DNA from 4 places in the Mesorhizobium sp. AR02 genome. Region 1 is predicted to be linked to each of the others. Evidence: predicted binding sites of a transcription regulator. Region 1 holds the regulator's gene; each other region holds the start of a gene.
The links. Region 1 encodes PhoB, which activates phosphate uptake and scavenging genes when phosphate is short. Its sites were predicted from a motif close to TGTCATNNANCTGTCAT; they were not measured.
Positions count from the first base shown of each region.

Region 2: phnF (phosphonate metabolism transcriptional regulator PhnF) is a predicted target of PhoB. The motif match lies at 2,012-2,028, and genes of this name have one in related genera.
Region 3: DBIPINDM_RS15280 (DUF1045 domain-containing protein) is a predicted target of PhoB. The motif match lies at 1,618-1,634, and genes of this name have one in related genera.
Region 4: phnC (phosphonate ABC transporter ATP-binding protein) is a predicted target of PhoB. The motif match lies at 1,538-1,554, and genes of this name have one in related genera.

Region 1 is NZ_CP080531.1:3,431,929-3,436,136, forward strand. It holds gene pstA (phosphate ABC transporter permease PstA) at 1-34, shown strand, start outside; gene pstB (phosphate ABC transporter ATP-binding protein PstB) at 31-834, shown strand; gene phoU (phosphate signaling complex protein PhoU) at 860-1,567, shown strand; gene phoB (phosphate regulon transcriptional regulator PhoB) at 1,587-2,276, shown strand; gene DBIPINDM_RS20815 (ROK family protein) at 2,489-3,733, opposite strand; gene xylF (D-xylose ABC transporter substrate-binding protein) at 4,003-4,208, shown strand, end outside.
Region 2 is NZ_CP080530.1:574,953-579,160, reverse strand. It holds gene ltrA (group II intron reverse transcriptase/maturase) at 1-758, opposite strand, end outside; gene phnF (phosphonate metabolism transcriptional regulator PhnF) at 1,269-1,994, opposite strand; gene DBIPINDM_RS02590 (hypothetical protein) at 2,123-2,344, shown strand; gene DBIPINDM_RS02585 (alpha-D-ribose 1-methylphosphonate 5-triphosphate diphosphatase) at 2,341-3,483, shown strand; gene phnG (phosphonate C-P lyase system protein PhnG) at 3,525-3,989, shown strand; gene phnH (phosphonate C-P lyase system protein PhnH) at 3,986-4,208, shown strand, end outside.
Region 3 is NZ_CP080531.1:2,333,870-2,338,077, forward strand. It holds gene iolE (myo-inosose-2 dehydratase) at 1-442, shown strand, start outside; gene DBIPINDM_RS15270 (DUF3329 domain-containing protein) at 486-704, shown strand; gene iolB (5-deoxy-glucuronate isomerase) at 709-1,521, shown strand; gene DBIPINDM_RS15280 (DUF1045 domain-containing protein) at 1,673-2,380, shown strand; gene DBIPINDM_RS15285 (alpha-D-ribose 1-methylphosphonate 5-triphosphate diphosphatase) at 2,432-3,571, shown strand; gene phnN (phosphonate metabolism protein/1,5-bisphosphokinase (PRPP-forming) PhnN) at 3,568-4,197, shown strand.
Region 4 is NZ_CP080531.1:3,961,825-3,966,032, forward strand. It holds gene phnD (phosphonate ABC transporter substrate-binding protein) at 1-507, opposite strand, end outside; gene phnC (phosphonate ABC transporter ATP-binding protein) at 600-1,457, opposite strand; gene DBIPINDM_RS23335 (DUF1868 domain-containing protein) at 1,693-2,403, opposite strand; gene DBIPINDM_RS23340 (hypothetical protein) at 2,483-2,806, opposite strand; gene DBIPINDM_RS23345 (DapH/DapD/GlmU-related protein) at 3,029-3,646, opposite strand; gene phnL (phosphonate C-P lyase system protein PhnL) at 3,643-4,208, opposite strand, start outside.

The DNA of each region.
Region 1 (4,208 bases):
GCGCAGCCTGACCGGACGCAGAGAGGACAAATGAGCCAGATGTTGTCTCCAGACATGACGATCGCCGCCGAGGCGGTGGCCAAGGCCAAGATCGAGGTCAAGAACCTCAACTTCTACTATGGCCAGTCGAAGGCGCTGAAGGATATCACGCTGTCGCTGCCCGAGCGCAGCGTCACCGCCTTCATTGGCCCGTCGGGCTGCGGAAAGTCGACGCTGCTGCGCGTCTTCAACCGCATCTACGAGCTTTATCCCAAGCAGACCGCCGAGGGCCAGGTGCTGCTCGACGGCCAGAACGTTCTCGACCGCTCGCAGGATCTCAACCTGCTGCGCACCAAGATCGGCATGGTGTTCCAGAAGCCGACGCCGTTCCCGATGTCGATCTATGAGAACATCGCTTTCGGCGTCAGGCTCTATGAGAAGATCAGCAAGGCCGAGATGGACGGCCGTGTCGAGCAGGCGCTGAAGCGCGCAGCACTGTGGACCGAGGTCAAGGACAAGCTCAATGCCAGCGGCCTCAGCCTGTCTGGCGGCCAGCAGCAGCGGCTTTGCATCGCCCGCACGGTGGCGGTGAAGCCGGAGGTCATTCTGCTCGACGAGCCGGCCTCGGCGCTCGACCCGCTGTCGACCGCCAAGATCGAGGAGCTGATCGACGAATTGCAGGCCGACTACACGATCGTCATCGTCACCCACAACATGCAGCAGGCGGCGCGTGTCTCGAAGCAGACCGCTTTCATGTATCTGGGCGAACTGGTCGAGTTCGACAAAACCGAGAAGATCTTCACGTCGCCTCGCGAGAAGCGCACGCAAGACTACATCACCGGCCGCTTCGGCTGATCGCACGCATACGAGGACCAGGATCATGGCCGAACACACAGTTGCAGCCTTCGACGAGGATCTCGGACAGATCAGCAGGCTGATCAGTGACATGGGCGATCTCGCCGGCTCGATGGTCGGTGGCGCCACCAAGGCGCTGCTGAATTCCGACAACGCTCTCGCTCAGCGCGTGGTTTCCGACGATGCCATCATGGACGCGCGTCAGCGCGAGCTCGACGACCGCGCCATCACGCTGATCGCCAAGCGCCAGCCGATGGCCGATGATCTGCGCCATGTCGTCGGGTCGATCCGCATGGCCGGCGACCTCGAGCGCATTGGCGACCTTGCCAAGAACATCGCCAAGCGCGTCGGCACCGTCGGCCTCAGCGCCACGCCGCGCGACCTGTCGCATTCCATCGACGCCATGGCACAGCTGGTGCTGATCCAGGTGCAGGGCGTGATCGAAGAGTATGCGGCGCGCGATGCCGCGGCACTGGCGAAGCTGCGCGCCGACGACGAACGCATCGACGTCAAATACACCTCCGTCTTCCGCGAACTGCTGACCTACATGATGGAGGATCCGCGCAACATCACGGCTTGCACGCATCTGTTGTTCTGCGCCAAGAATCTCGAACGCATCGGCGACCACGTGACCAACATTGCCGAAAACGCCTACTATGTCCTGACCGGCACGCAGTTGCCCGCCAATCGTCCCAAGCAGGACGAGACGGCGATGTCGGCGCCCGCGGCCTGACGCAAGAGGTGACCAATCGATGATCGCGCCACGCATTATGGTGGTGGAGGATGAGGAGCCGCTGGGGGTGCTGCTCCGTTACAATCTTGAATCCGAAGGCTACCAGGTGGAGGTGGTGCCGCGCGGCGACGAGGCTGAAATCCGCCTGCAGGAGAACGTGCCCGACCTTCTGGTGCTCGACTGGATGGTGCCGGCGGTGTCCGGCATCGAACTCTGTCGGCGCCTGCGGATGCGGCCCGAGACCGAGCGGCTGCCGATCATCATGCTGACCGCGCGGGGCGAAGAAAGCGACCGCGTACGTGGGCTCTCGACCGGCGCCGACGACTATCTGGTCAAGCCGTTCTCGACGCCGGAATTCATGGCTCGCGTCAAGGCGCTGCTGCGCCGCGCCAAGCCGGAAGTTCTGTCCAGCGTGCTCAAGGTCGGCGACATCGTGCTCGACCGTGAATCGCACCGGGTTTATCGCAAGAAGAGCGAGATCCGGCTCGGGCCGACCGAGTTCCGCCTGCTCGAATTCATGATGCGTCATCCCGGCCGCGTGTTCTCGCGCAGCCAGCTGCTCGACAATGTCTGGGGCGAGACGATCTATATCGACGAGCGCACCGTCGACGTGCATGTCGGCCGGCTGCGCAAGGCGGTCAACAATGGCCGCATGCCGGACGTGATTAGAACCATTCGGGGCGCCGGCTACGCGATCAGGGAAGATTAGAGCCTTGGCGCGGAAGCGTTGATAGGTTGAATGTCTCCACTCCCGGGTCACACGCATTGATGATTGGCTGAGACGCTCATGACCTCGTCATCCTATGGCGGAGCAAGGAGCGAAGCGACGCCACCATTCCTCAGAGTTGATGACGAAGCTGAGAGGCTTCTGCCAATCTCCAAAGTCGGCGATGGTCTACGGCATCAATGACGGACGTCAGCTCAGGCTACGTTCTTTCCAACGCCTGACTTACCCTGCACCCCCGGCGCGAAAATTTCCTGGTCGACGAAGGTCAGTGCGCGCATGGCGCAGCCTTCGCGGATCAGCGGCAGTTCGTTCGGCTCGGTGTCGAAGGAAATCGATTTCGAGTGCTGGCCGCCTGCGGTCTGGGCGATCGCCTCGCGCAGTGCCGGCTCGATCAGGTCGAAGGCGGCGGCGCTGACGCCGACCATGGCGACGGGTGCGGGATCGATCAGCGCGAACAGGCTGCCGAGGCCATAACCGAGTGCCTCGCCGGCCCTGCGGTAGGCTTCGCGCTCGGGGCCGTCCCGTTCCCGCGCCGTCGCGGCGAGCGCCCGCATCTGCGCGTCGCTGACATCGGCGACCGGCTCGGTGTCCTCGCTGAGCTGCCTGGCGTTGCGCCAGATGGCGTAGTTGCCGGCATAGGCCTCGACGCAGCCGCGGCGTCCGCAGCGGCAGAGCGCGCCGCCCGGCCGATGGATCATGTGGCCGAACTCGCCACCAGAGGAATGGGTGCCGGTAAACAGCTCGCCCTTCAGCACCAGGCCCATGCCGATGCCGTGCGACAGAAGGATGGCGATGAAGTCGTCGCGGTAGCGCTCCGGATCGCGCCAGCGCAGCGCCACCGCCATCATGTTGCAGTCGTTTTCCATGGTGGCGGGGATGCCGAACTCGGCCTCGAGTATGTCGGCGAAGGCGATGTCGGTCTGCGGTGTGATCGGCGACCACAGCATCGAGCGGGCCTCGGTGTCGGTGATGCCCTGGATCGCCAGCGCGATGCGGGCGACGCTGCGCACGTCGATATCGGGATCCTCGAGGCGCCGTCGTACGATGGCGACGCATTCACCGATCAGCGCCTCGCGCGACATGGTCAGCGTGTCCAGCCGGCGCTGTTCTTCCGATACCACCTGGCCGGCATAGTCGATGACGGCGACGGAGAGGAAATTCAGCGACAGCACCACGGTCATGACAGCCGCGGCCTCCGGATTGAGGCCGAGGCCAACCTGTGGCCTGCCGCGTTTCAGCGCGCCGGCTTCGCTCGGCTTGCCTTCGGCCAGGATGCCTTCGCCGATCAGGTCGGAAGAGATCGCCGATATGGTCGAATGGCTGAGGCCGGTGGTCGCGGCAATCTCGGTGCGCGAGGGCCGACCGGCCCGGCGCACGGCCGCAATCACCATCGCGCGGTTGCGCCGGCGCAGATCGTCGTGGCGGATTCCGACCGACATGTTTCCCACATCCTCCCGGTCGCCGCGGTTCTTCCTGCCCCTCGAACGCTGCCGACGACACGCCCAAATAGTGGCAGAAGCGGCCCGTCCTGTCATTTATTTATTCCGGGGCTCGAAAAAAATTCGCAGGGACATCAAAATCCATCAGAATCGTTGTTGACAGCGTTCCGGTGTTGGCTCAGTGTTTTTTCGAGGCTCGAAAAAATAGAGCCTCTGTGCCGGCCTTAGGGCCAGTTTGGTCGCGCCATACGCGGCGCAGGGAGGATATCATGAAGAGATTCACGGCCGCCATCCTGGCGGGTGTCGCCATGTCGCTGACGCTTGCGTCGGTCGCGCAGGCGAAGGACAAGGTCATCGGTGTTTCGTGGTCCAACTTCCAGGAAGAGCGCTGGAAGACCGACGAAGCCGCCATGAAGAAGGCGATCGAGGCCGCCGGCGACAAGTACATCTCCGCCGATGCGCAGTCCAATCCCGG
Region 2 (4,208 bases), on a different replicon from region 1:
CGTCCGGTGAGCCGCCAATGTTTCAGGAACCGGTTCATGTAGATGACCGAGAGCAGCGGGCTTGCGACCCCACCTTGCGGCGTGCCGCGCGTGCTGCTCTTACCACCGCTCACGTGCCGTTTCCCGTCACCGTCCCGCTCTTCGATCGGCGCTTTCAGCCACAGCTTGATCAGCCGCAGCACGTGCCGGTCGACAATGCGTCGGGCCACCGATTTGAGGAGGTCCGAATGCGGAATCGTGTCGAAGTATTTCGACAAATCGGCGTCTACCACGTCCGTGTGGCCCCGGCAGACAAGCCGGTGCACTTCCTTGATTGCGTCGGTCCCACTGCGTCTGGGCCGATAGCCATAGGCACCATCCTCGAAGTCCGCCTCGAATATCGGTTCCAGCACCAGCTTCGCGACGGTCTGAACCACCCGGTCCCGAATGGTCGGGATGCCGAGCGGACGTTCGCCGCCCCCCGGCTTCGGGATCATCACCCGTCGCACCGGCTGCGGCCGATAGGTCTTCGAGACAAGTTCCTCGCGCAGGCCCGCCAGCCACCTCTCCGCGCCTTCCGCCTCGATCTTCGCGAAGGTCACATTGTCCACGCCCGGCGAACCCGCATTGGCGCGGGCCAGCGCATAGGCATGGCGCAGCATGTCCTCACGGCAGATCTTGTCGTAGAGCACGTAGAAGCGGAAAGCGGGCTCCGCCTTCGCCTTACGGTACAGCTTCCTCTGAAGGTTCCTGATCTTTTCGGGTGTTTCGAGGCTCATCGCCAATCACCCCCTCCTCACCAACGTCAAAAGCACACCAGAAGTCAGGGCCCTTCCCTCCACCGGCATTACCCGGCTTCAGCGGTATTATGACCCTGTCCGACTCCCACCGGCACCGCCGCCCTGACGGCTGCGTTGAGGCCGCTACCCTCATGCCGAGCGGGTCTCCCCCTACCCGTATCACCCTTCCGACGTGCCGTGCCCATTACCCCGGCGGATCGAACGGGTGCACATGTCGATTGCTTCCCCGTTCGCGCGGCCTTCCCCGAAATTCAGGCGGGTCGGCATCCACATCATCACTTTCGAGGCCTGCTCAGGCTTCACTCACGTTACGGCCCATCGGATTGCTCAACCGCCCAAGGCGGCCTTTGTCACGAGGCTTCGACCCGGCCAGTTACCCGACCGAGCCGCTCGTCAGCTACCAGACCAATCGACTACTATCTGGGTGGAACCTTCCTCCACTGGTGATACGCGCCATCGGGGCGCACTGAATAGGACGGGTTAGCGGCTTCAATTATCAAAATAAACCGAGACGCGGGCAGCTGAGAAGCGGCCGATGCTGTAGTCGATCGGGGTTTCGTCGATCATTTTAACACTTTCCACTTCAAGGATGGGTTCGGTTTTTGGCTGTTCGAGCCGTCTGGCTTCTTCAGACGAGGGCAAGCGCGCTTCTATATGACAATGAGTGCGACGCGTATTTTCGTAGCCAAAGAGCCGATAGACTTCAGTGATGCAGGAAAAACTCGAGATCCGATTGAGTGCATCTGGAAAAAGGCGCAAAGGCAAATGATGCCGCGAAACTGAGATCGTCAGATCGCTTGCCTTACCAACCGTATCGATGACCAGGACGGGCTCACCTATCGGAATCTGCAGTCGATTTGCGATTTCCGTAGAGGCAGACACCTCAAACTTCGCAAGAATCTCTACCGCGGGCTCCAAGCTCGCGTCGCGAAGGTTAGCCATAAAGGAAGACCCGGCGCCAAGTCCGTACTGAATCCGACGCTCTACGAAGGCGCCACGTCCACGTTCAATACGCAGCACGCCCTTATTCTGTAGTTCTCCCAATGCCCGCCGGACCGTTGTCCTGGTGACGCCAAAATGAGGCGCAAGGACATTTTCGCCAGGTAGCTTCTGCCCAACCCTGAACGCGCCGGCATCGATTTCCTTCAGGAGTGTCAGTTCGATCTGCCTCCACCGCGGCAGCTCGTTCATCAACTCGTGGCTCATCTCATTCATTCGCTTCTCTTTCGAATAGTCATCTCACCGTCATGAAACCGTGCGATGTGCCCTCATGTTGACATGTCTGAACATGGTTGGCTATTCTATCCCGAGCAGGCACACTCGACAACCATGGATTTCGTAGCATGGCAACCAAACCGAGCCCGGCTGTCTTCCTCGAGGCTAGCCGGCGGCAACCTGACAGAATGACGGCTGAAAACTTGATCCATGGAGAGCTCGATGAGCCGTTGTTGCGCGCCGCCAGGCTGTCGCCGAAAGACCTAACCCGCCTAACAATTTTATTCCCATCGGCCGACAGGCTCGGGTCGTTTGCTGTCGCCAAACAAGCTGAAGGTGACAGCCAATGAGCTTGCAACTTAGCAATGCGCGGATCGTCCAGGAAGATCGCGTTACCGAAGGCACCCTGGAAATCCATGACGCAATGGTGTCTTCCATTGGCGCTGCAACGACGGGCCGGATCAATGTGCTCGATTGCGAGGGCGACTTCCTTCTGCCCGGCCTGATCGACCTGCACACCGACAATGTTGAGCAGTTCATGCACCCGCGGCCGGGCGTCCAATGGCCCATACCACTCGCCGCCTTGCTTGCACATGATTGGGAGTTGCTGGGCGCCGGCATCACGACCGTGCTCGATGCGCTGTCTCTGGGCGACTACGACAGCGGCCGCGCCCGCACTGCCATGCTGAACGAGGTGATCAACGGACTGACGACGGCGCGCGCCGCCGGTCTTCTCAAGATCGATCATTATTTCCATTTTCGTTGCGAGCTGTCAGACTCGGCCCTGCTGCCATTGGTCGAACGGCACATCGACAATCCCGGGCTGAAGCTGATCAGCATGATGGATCACACACCGGGCCAGCGGCAGTGGCATAATCTGACGCTCTATCGGGAGTGGCGCGCCAAGAAGAACGCCCGAGTCTGGACCGAGGACGAGTTCGCGCTCTACATCGCCGAACGCCGAGACCATCAGCAGCAATATGTACCGCAGAGCCGTTCGACAATCGGATGCCTCTGCCGCGAGCACAATATTCGCATCGCCAGTCACGACGACACGACGATCGGAAACGTCGAAGAATCTCATAGCGACGGCATCACGATCAGTGAGTTTCCAACCACCCTCACAGCGGCACGGCGCGCCCGTGAACTCGGCATGCAGATCGTCATGGGTTCGCCGAACATCATTCTTGGCGGCTCGCATTACGGCAATGTCAGCGCAATGGAACTTGCCGACCACGGTCTGCTTGACGTGCTCACCTCCGACTACGTGCCGGGAAGTCTGCTTCATGCCGTATTCGCGCTCGCGGCCAAAGGCTTCGATCTCCCGGAGGCGGTTGCCATGGTGACGAAAAATCCCGCCGACTTGCTTGGCTTTATCGATCGCGGCCGCATCGCTCCTGGTCTGCGCGCCGACCTAATCCGCGTGCGCCTCGTCGACGGCGTGCCGGTGATCCGCAACATTTGGGTCGCTGGAAAACAATATCTCTAAGGACACCAAAAGGAAGACAACTGATGAACTCGAAAATGGAGATGCAAGCCGAGTCGGTTGCCATTGCAAAGCGCTCCGAATGGCTCGGGATTTTGTCCCGCAGTGTTGGCAGCGAGCTTGAGGCCTTGGCGACCGACTTGGCGAGCGGCGTGCTCTTTGAATGGCTTCGGACTCCCAATGTCGGCCTGGTGATGGTTCGGGGCCGTGCCGGTGGCACGGGAAATGTGTTCAACCTGGGCGAGATGACGGTCGCCCGCGCCTCGGTCCAGCTCAAAGAGGGGACGGTCGGCCATGGTTATGTGCAGGGACGTGACAAGCGCCAGGCAGAACTGGCAGCGATCGTCGATGCGCTGTTGCAGCAACCGGACCGCCATGACGAGGTCATGGCCAAGGTAATCGAGCCGCTGCGCCAAAAAGCCGAAGTGCGGCGGATGGAGAAAAGCCGCAAGGCCGCATCCACCAAAGTCGATTTCTTCACCATGGTGCGCGGGGAGGATCTGCCATGACAGTCCAATCTGGTACGTTTGCCGAGGGCGCCATGTCGTCCGCCAGCGTTTCGTTGAAACCAGGCTTTGCCGATCCGGTCTTCGACGCCCAAGTCGTGTTTCGTGCCGCTCTGCTTGCGACGGCGTATCCCGGTCGCGTCGTGCCGCTCGACCGGACGCTGACGGCGCCGCGGCCCTTCTCGTCGGCAACCGCTGCTCTCTGCCTGTCACTGATGGATT
Region 3 (4,208 bases), 1.1 Mb from region 1:
GGTCGAGACCGAGCCGGAGCTCGACGCCTTCATGCGCCATTCCGGCGAAGGCATTCCGCTGCTGCTCGATGCCGGTCATCTGGCCTTCGCCGGCGGCGATGTGCTGCGCGCCATCAACAACCACCACAAGCGCATCAGCCATGTGCATGTGAAGGATGTGCGCATGGGCGTGATTGACGGGCTCGACCGCACCAAGCAGTCCTTCCTCGATGCCGTGGCGCTCGGCGCCTTCACCGTGCCGGGCGACGGCTCGCTGGATTTCGGCGCCATCGTGCAACGCTTCGCCGACCATGGCTATGAAGGCTGGTTCGTGGTCGAGGCCGAGCAGGACCCCAAGAAGAACCCGCCGCTCAAGATGGCGCAGGTCGGCCACAAGGAATTGATGCGTGTGATGACCGCCGCCGGCTACACCGTCGAAACCCAAGGGTTCCCGAATGCCTGACGCGATGGGTTCACGGCGAAGCAGGTTGCTGTAGATTGGCGCGATGAAAGATTCCGAGCACCCGTTCTTCCGGCCCTTATGGCGGCGTGTCGCTGTCGTCGCCGTCTGCGTCATCTGGTCGATCATCGAGTTCGCCACCGGCACACCATTCTGGGGCGTCATCGCGCTAGGCTTCGCCGGCTATGGCGTCTGGCAGTTTTTCTATCTCTACAAGCCGGCCGACGAGAACAAGGCGACGGCCGAGGCCGAACCGAAGGAGTAACCCGATGTCGAAGCTGCTGGTAAAGGCCGACAAGGGCCATGGCCGCGTCGCCCATGTGACGCCGAAAAGCGCCGGCTGGACCTATGTCGGTTTCGACCTGCATCGGCTGCGACCCGGCGAAAGTGCCTCGGGAAAGACGGACGATCGCGAAGTCTGCCTGGTGTTCGTCACCGGCAAGGGCACGGCGAAAGCCGGCGGCAAGGATCTCGGCCTGCTCGGCGAACGCATGTCACCCTTCGAAGGCAAGCCGTGGTCCGTCTATGTACCCGAGGGATCGGACTGGTCGGTGACAGCCGATACGGACCTCGAACTCGCGGTCTGCTCGGCGCCCGGCCTCGGCGGCGGGCTGCCGGTCCGGGTGATCGGACCCGACGATCTCGGCCAGGAGGTGCGCGGTAAGGGCACCAACACGCGCTACGTCACCAACATCCTGCCGGAAGGCAAGCCGGCGGACTCGCTGCTGGTGGTCGAGGTCATCACGCCCGGCGGCCACACGTCGAGCTATCCGCCGCACAAGCACGACCAGGACAATCTGCCAGCTGAATCCTATCTCGAGGAGACCTATTACCACCGCCTCAACCCGCCGCAGGGCTTTGCCTTCCAGCGCGTCTATACCGACGCCGACAAGGATGGCCATCGGGCGCTCGACGAAGCGATGGCGATCGAGGATGGCGATGTCGTGCTGGTGCCCAAGGGTTATCACCCCTGCGCCGCCTGCCATGGCTACGACCTCTATTATCTCAACGTCATGGCCGGACCGAAGCGGACGTGGAAATTCCACAATGCACCCGAGCACGAATGGTTGATGAAGGCCTGACCGGTCCGGGATTCCGATTGAACCTATTGGTCCAGCTGGGAAAAATCGTCGGCTAAGGACCTGTGGGGTCGATTTGCCTTCGAAAACCCTTCAAAGCTTCGTCAATCCGTCATGGAAATCACCTATGGCAGCGGGCTGACGAGGATTTTCGATGCGCTACGCCATCTATTTTACCCCGAGGCAGGACGAACCGCTGGCGCGGATCGCCGCCAACTGGCTGGGCCGCGACCCGTTCGGCGCGGCGACAAGGCCGGTCGAGGCCGTGGCCGATTTGTCGGCGGCGGAAGTCGCCTTCCACACCGCTTCGGCACGCCGCTATGGCTTCCACGCGACGCTGAAAGCCCCCTTCCGCCTGGCAGCCAACGAGACCGAGACCTCGCTGCGCGCGGGGCTCGACCATTTTGCCGAAGCGACCCCGGTGGTGACGATCCCGCGGCTCGTCGTCAGCCAGATCGACAGCTTCTTCGCGCTGGTGCCGGAGGGGCCGTTGCCTTCGCTCAACCGCTTCGCCGACGACGTCGTGCGCGATTTCGACCGGTTCCGCGCGCCGCTGACCGAGGCCGAGATCGAGCGGCGCAGCCCGGATTCGCTGAAGCCGGCCGAGTTCCGCAATCTCTGCCAGTGGGGCTACCCCTATGTCTTCGAGACCTTTCGTTTCCACATGACGCTGTCCGGCCGGGCGGGGCCACAGGAAAGCCCCCGTTTGCGCGCAGCAATCGACAGCCTGTTCGCGGAGGTTCTGCGGCAGCCTGTGCTGGTGGACGCGCTGACACTGTTTGTCGAACCCGAACCCGGTGCGCCGTTCATGGTGCTTTCCCAGCACGCGCTGGGACGCCGCCCGGCCAGAAGAATCGCCTGAATAACTCCAGCCGGAATTGCTCCGGCCAGGAATAACCAAGGACTGCCTGAAATGACCGCCGAGACCGTTCTTTCCAACGCCCGCATCGTGCTTGCCGACGAGATCGTCGAGGGTTCGCTGGTGCTGCGTGACGGCTTTATCGCCGGCATCGATGCAGGTTCTGGCCGGACTGGCGAGGATATGGGCGGCGACTATGTCATTCCCGGGCTGGTCGAACTGCACACCGACCATCTCGAAGGCCACTATGCGCCACGGCCGAAAGTGCGCTGGAACCCGATCGCCGCGGTGCTTGCCCATGACGCGCAGGTGGCGACCGCCGGCATCACCACCGTGCTCGACGCCTTGCGCGTCGGCATGGACGAGGACGCAGATCTGACATCGACCGACATCCGCAAGCTGGCCGACGCGATCGAGGATAGCGTCGCGCAGGACCGGTTGCGGGCCGACCATTTCATTCATCTGCGCTGCGAGGTTTCGGCGCCGGACTGCCTGCAGGCCTTCGCCAATTTCGATCAGGACGACCGGGTCAAGCTGGCATCGCTGATGGACCATGCCCCCGGCCAGCGCCAGTTCGTCAATCTCGAAACCTATGCCTACTATTACCAGCGCAAGCTGAAGCTGACCGACCGCGACTTCAAATTGTTCTGCGAAAAGCGAATGGCGGAATCAGCGCGCAATTCGGCGCCGAACCGCGCGGTGATCGCCGCCGCCTGCCACGAGCGCGGCATCGTGCTGGCCAGCCATGACGACGCCACATCAGGCCATGTCGACGAGGCGATCGAGCAAGGCGTGCGCGTTGCCGAGTTCCCGACCACCGAGGAAGCCGCGCGTGCTTCGAAGGCTGCCGGCCTCGGCGTGCTGATGGGCGCGCCCAACGTCATGCGCGGCGCCTCGCATTCGGGCAATGTCTCGGCACGCACGCTGGCCAGCGACGGCCTGCTCGACATCCTGTCGTCCGACTATATTCCCTTCAGCCTGATCCAGTCGGCCTTCTTCCTCGGTGATATGGTCGAAGGCATTTCGCTGCCGCAGGCGGTCGCCATGGTGTCGAAGAACCCGGCCGAAGCCGTTGGCCTCAACGACCGCGGCATCATCGAGCAAGGCCGCCGCGCCGATCTGGTGCGCGTGCGCGTCGATGACCATGTTCCGGTCGTGCGCACCGTCTGGCGGCAGGGACGCCGGGTCGCATGATGGTGTCGGCCTTGATCGAGCGTGAATTGTCCGCTGAAACGTTTCCAATCCGCCATGGCGTCTTTGTTGCCGTCGTGGGCCCAAGTGGCGCCGGCAAGGACACGGTGATCGGCTACGCCCGCGCCCTCTTTGCCGACGAGAGCCGGCTGGAGTTCGTCCGCCGCGTCATCACCAGGCCGAGCGATGCGGCGAGCGAGGATCACGACACGCTGGCCGACGCCGCCTTTGTCGAAGCCGAGGCCGATGGCGCCTTCGCCATCTCCTGGGAGGCGCATGGTCTGCGCTATGGCCTGCCGGCCGATGTCGACTGGTCGGTCGCCAATGGCCATGTCGCGGTGGCGAACGTATCGCGGGCGATCATCCCCTCCTTGCGCGAGCGCTATGCCAATCTGGCCATTGTCGAGATCACCGCCTCGCACGGCGTTCTTGCCGAGCGGCTGGCGATGCGCGGCCGCGAGTCGCGCGGCGAAGTGCTGGCTCGCCTGGCACGCAGCGCCAATGTGACCCTGTCCGGTCCCGGCGTCACCACGATCGACAATAGCGGCCCGCGCGAGGTGGCCGGCGAACGCTTCGCCGAGCTGCTGCGCAAGGCGATGGCCTTCTCCGACATGTCGGGTCTGATCTGATTTAGACGTGC
Region 4 (4,208 bases), 530 kb from region 1:
GAAGGCCTCATTCGACGCGCCGGTGGTCTTCGGAATCTGCGTCAGCGGGATCAGGTAGCCCGAGGTCGAATCCGGATCGGCATAGCCGAGCTTCTTGCCCTTGGCCGACTTGATGTCGGTGATGCCGGAGGATTTCAGCGCCAGGCCGATCGAATAATAGCCGGTCGCGCCGTCGGTCTGCTGGGTGGTGAGGATCGGGGTGACCGCCTTCGGGTCCTTGATGTAGACGCTGGCATAGCCGGAGGCGCCGAGTTCGGCGAAGTCGAGCGTGCCGCCGAGCAGGCCCTGGATGACGCCGTCATAGTCGGCGGCGGGGAACAGCGAGACCTTTTCGAAGCCGAATTCGGCCTTCAAATGGTCGGCCAGGCACTGGTAGTTGCGCAGCCGGTCGGTTTCGTTTTCGCCGCCGAGGATGCCGACGCGGAATTCCTTCAGATCGGCGGCGTGGGCCATGCTGGTCGCCATGGCGAGCACCGAAACGGCGCTGAAAACCATCTTCCTGAACATTTGATGTCTCTCCTGTAAGTTCCGGCCCCGCGCCGGCAGCGTTCTTGATCTTGACAAGTGCCCTTGACGCGGGCTGGCGATCCCAACCGCTCTCAGTAACCGGGGAATGCGGGCTCGAGCGGTCCGGCGGATGCGGCGATCTTTTGCTTGAAGGCAACGCTGGTCGAGGTAATGGCCTCGGAGATTTCGCTGCCGTTGGCGTCGGCGCCATAGACGAGACGCACGGCCTCACGGTTGAGCTCTTCAGGCGGACCATCGAAGACGACCTTGCCGGCGGCCATGCCGATGATGCGGTTGCAATAGGTGCGCGCGGTATCGAGCGTGTGCAGATTGGTGACGACGGTGATGCCTTCGCGCAGATTGATGTCCTGCAGCGAATCCATCACAACCTTGGCGTTGAGCGGGTCGAGCGAGGCGATCGGCTCGTCGGCGAGGATCACCTTGGGCTGCTGCATCAGGGCGCGGGCGATGGCGACGCGCTGCTGCTGCCCACCAGACAAGGTACCGGCGGGCTGAAGCGCGGTGCGGGCGATGTCGAGCCGCTCAAGGGCGGTGACTGCCTCGGCGCATTCGGCGCGCGAGAACATGCCGAGAAGGTTGGACAGGGTCGAACGGTGGTTCAACTTGCCAAGCAGCACGTTGGTCAGCACGTCGAGGCGCGGCACCAGGTTGAACTGCTGGAAGATCATGGCGCAGTCGCGCTGCCAGCGCCGCAGCGGCGAGCCGCGCAGCTGGGAGACCTCGGCGCCGTCAAAAAAAATCGACCCCTGGCTGGGGTCGACAAGACGGTTGATCATACGAAGAAGGGTCGATTTGCCGGCGCCCGAACGGCCAATGACGCCGACCATCTGACCCTGCGGGATCGAGATGCTGACGTCGCTGACGGCGGTGTCCTTGCCAAATCGTCGGCTGACGCCGCGGATTTCGAGTGTGGCAGAGCTTGCTGACATGGGGCTGGGCTCCAGTCCGGGCCTTATTGATCGTCAGGCTCTCGCCTAACGCAGCCACATGAACCTGCCGTGTCGCCAGCATGTCAGTTTTGTTACGCTCCACAGGCGCGACAGCTGAAGCGCGTCGCGCTGAAACGAATTCATGCGACGCGCTTCAGGTCTTTGTCTTTATGCATGTCGTTCTTCCAAAACCGAGGTCAGTTTCGGGCGACATGCATTGGCGCCTGGCGGGCAATCAGCCGAGCACCAGCAATTCCTCGAAATGCTTCATGTCGCGGAAGGCGCAGAAGGTGGGGGCCCTGATCTCGATCACCGGCGCCTGCCGTGCGAAAAGTGCCAGGCCATCATCGAACAGCGCCTGCCATGCTGCCGCCCGCTCGTCCGCCAGACGCTGGATCTGGTAAGCGAAGGTGATGTGGAAGACATAAGCGTCGTGATCGGGGTGCCGATAGCCGAACGGCACCGCCAGCGCATCGCGCCATTGGCGCATGATGCGCACATCCTCATCGGTCGCACCGGCAACGGTGAGGCCGGTCGGCACGATTTCGACCACCTTGATGTTGAAGGGGCCGAAGCCCTCGAACCCTTTTAAGCGTTCCAGATAGAGCCGGGTCATCGCATCGATACTGGTGTCGAGCGGCACGTCCTGCGGCCAGTAGGGCAAGCGGCGGCGGTACTCGATGATGCCCTGGAACAGCGTCATGTGCAGGCTGGAGACCGGCGTGAAGGCCAGCCGGTCGGCATCGGGCATCGCCAGCATCTTGTCGCGCACCGTAAGCACCACGGCCTCTGAAGGCGAACCGCTGACGAGATGGCTGACGACGGTGTTGCCGGGCTCGGTCAGGAAATTGCCCGAGCTGTCGTAGCGTGTGCCGAGATGCGCTGGTGGTGTGGGATTGGAGCCGGCGAAGAATCCGGCGAGCGAGGGTCTGACGATGTCGAGCATAGCGATCTCCTTGGGGGAGATGGCGTCCTGTCCGAGTCATGTGTCAGGGATATGAAACAGGACCGGACGCGAAGGGTCTTCAAAGGCAAGGATTTGCTACAGGCTCACGATCAACTTCAAGGAGCTTATCCATATCGGCAATGATTTGCCGACGGTCGACCGACTTGATTGCATTGTACATTTGCATACTCTCGCTGTCCGGCTGGCATGAGACACTGCTGCGATGCGCCTCGCTCGCCCGGACTTGGCGTTGCTGCTCTTCGAGCGCTGCCTGCGTGGTATCTGAATTCCGCACGATAAACGCTTTAATGCGATCGATCTGAGATTGAAGGAAGACGAGAAAGTCGCGATCCTGTTGCGGAGAGCAGGCCTCGCCGACCGCTTCAATTTCGGTATAAATCATCCAAGCGCACAAGACAGCGCCGCGAGGATCAGTCTTTGGCACCTCGGCCGTGATGGCATGCTGAGGCAGGAGCGCCGCTAACCCAAATAGGCAAGGCCCAATCCACCGTTTGAGCATACCCGACCTCCACGACTCTCAAGCTCGGTAAAAGTACACCCAATAAAGGGCTAAATACGGCCTCAAGGCTGATCGCTATTCGCCGCCGCGGGCGAACGCAAATTGTCAGCCGCCATGCTTCTCGAGGAAAGCCTCAGCCGACAGCTCGCGAAAGTCGTCAAGCGACGCGCGCAGCCTGGCGTGGTCCCAGTCCCACCAGGCAAGCGCCTGGTAGCGCTCGGCGGTGCGGCGGTCGAAGCGTTCGCGGATCGGCTTTGCCGGCACGCCGGCGACGATGGTGTAGGGCGCGACATCCTTCGAGACGACGGCTCCGGCCCCAACCGCTGCGCCGTCGCCGACGGTGACGCCGGGCAGGACGGTCGAGCCGTGGCCGAGCCAGGTGTCGTGGCCGATGTTGACGCGCTTGGCGCGGCGCTGGGCGAAGAATTCGCTCTCGTGCTCGGCATCGTCCCAATAGTCCGAGGCGCGGTAGGTGAAGTGGTGCAGCGTCGGGCGCCAGGTCGGGTGGTTGGTGGCGTTGAGGCGCACGCTTGCCGCGATGTTGGCAAACTTGCCGATCGTCGCGCACCAGACGGCGCAATCCTGCATCATGTAGGAATAGTCGCCGAGCTCGCTTTCCGAAACCCGGCTGCGGTCGGCGATCTCGGTCCAGCGGCCAAGCGTCGAGTTCTGGACCTCTGCCGTCGGGTGAACCAGCGGTGTCTCCGACAATTTCCTGGTCATGCGGCGAGTTTTCCCGGAGCGAAAGCGGTGACGTCAATGATGCGGTCGGCAACCGCCTCGCGCACGTCGTGGTCGTGGAAGATGCCGAGCAGGGCGACTCCGGCCGCCTTCTTGGCGGCGATGAGTTCGATCACCACGTCACGATTTTTGGCGTCGAGTGAGGCGGTCGGCTCGTCGAGCAGCAGGATCGGATGCTCGGTGATGAAGCCGCGCGCGATGTTGACGCGCTGCTGCTCACCGCCGGAGAAGGTCGCCGGGGGCAGGGTCCAGAGTTTTTCCGGCAAATTGAGCTGCGCCAGCAGGGCGCGCGCCTTGCCGCGAGCAACCTCGCGCTCTTCGCCGCGCTCGACCAGCGGCTCGGCGACGACATCGAGCGCCGAGACGCGCGGCACTGTGCGCAGGAACTGGCTGACATAGCCGATCGTTTGCCGGCGTATGGCAAGCACGGTGCGGGGGCTGGCATGGGCGAGATCGATCAGTCCGTCCTCATGCTTGACGATGATCTGGCCCTCGTCGACGGCATAGTTGCCGTAGAGCATTTTCAGGATCGAGCTCTTGCCGG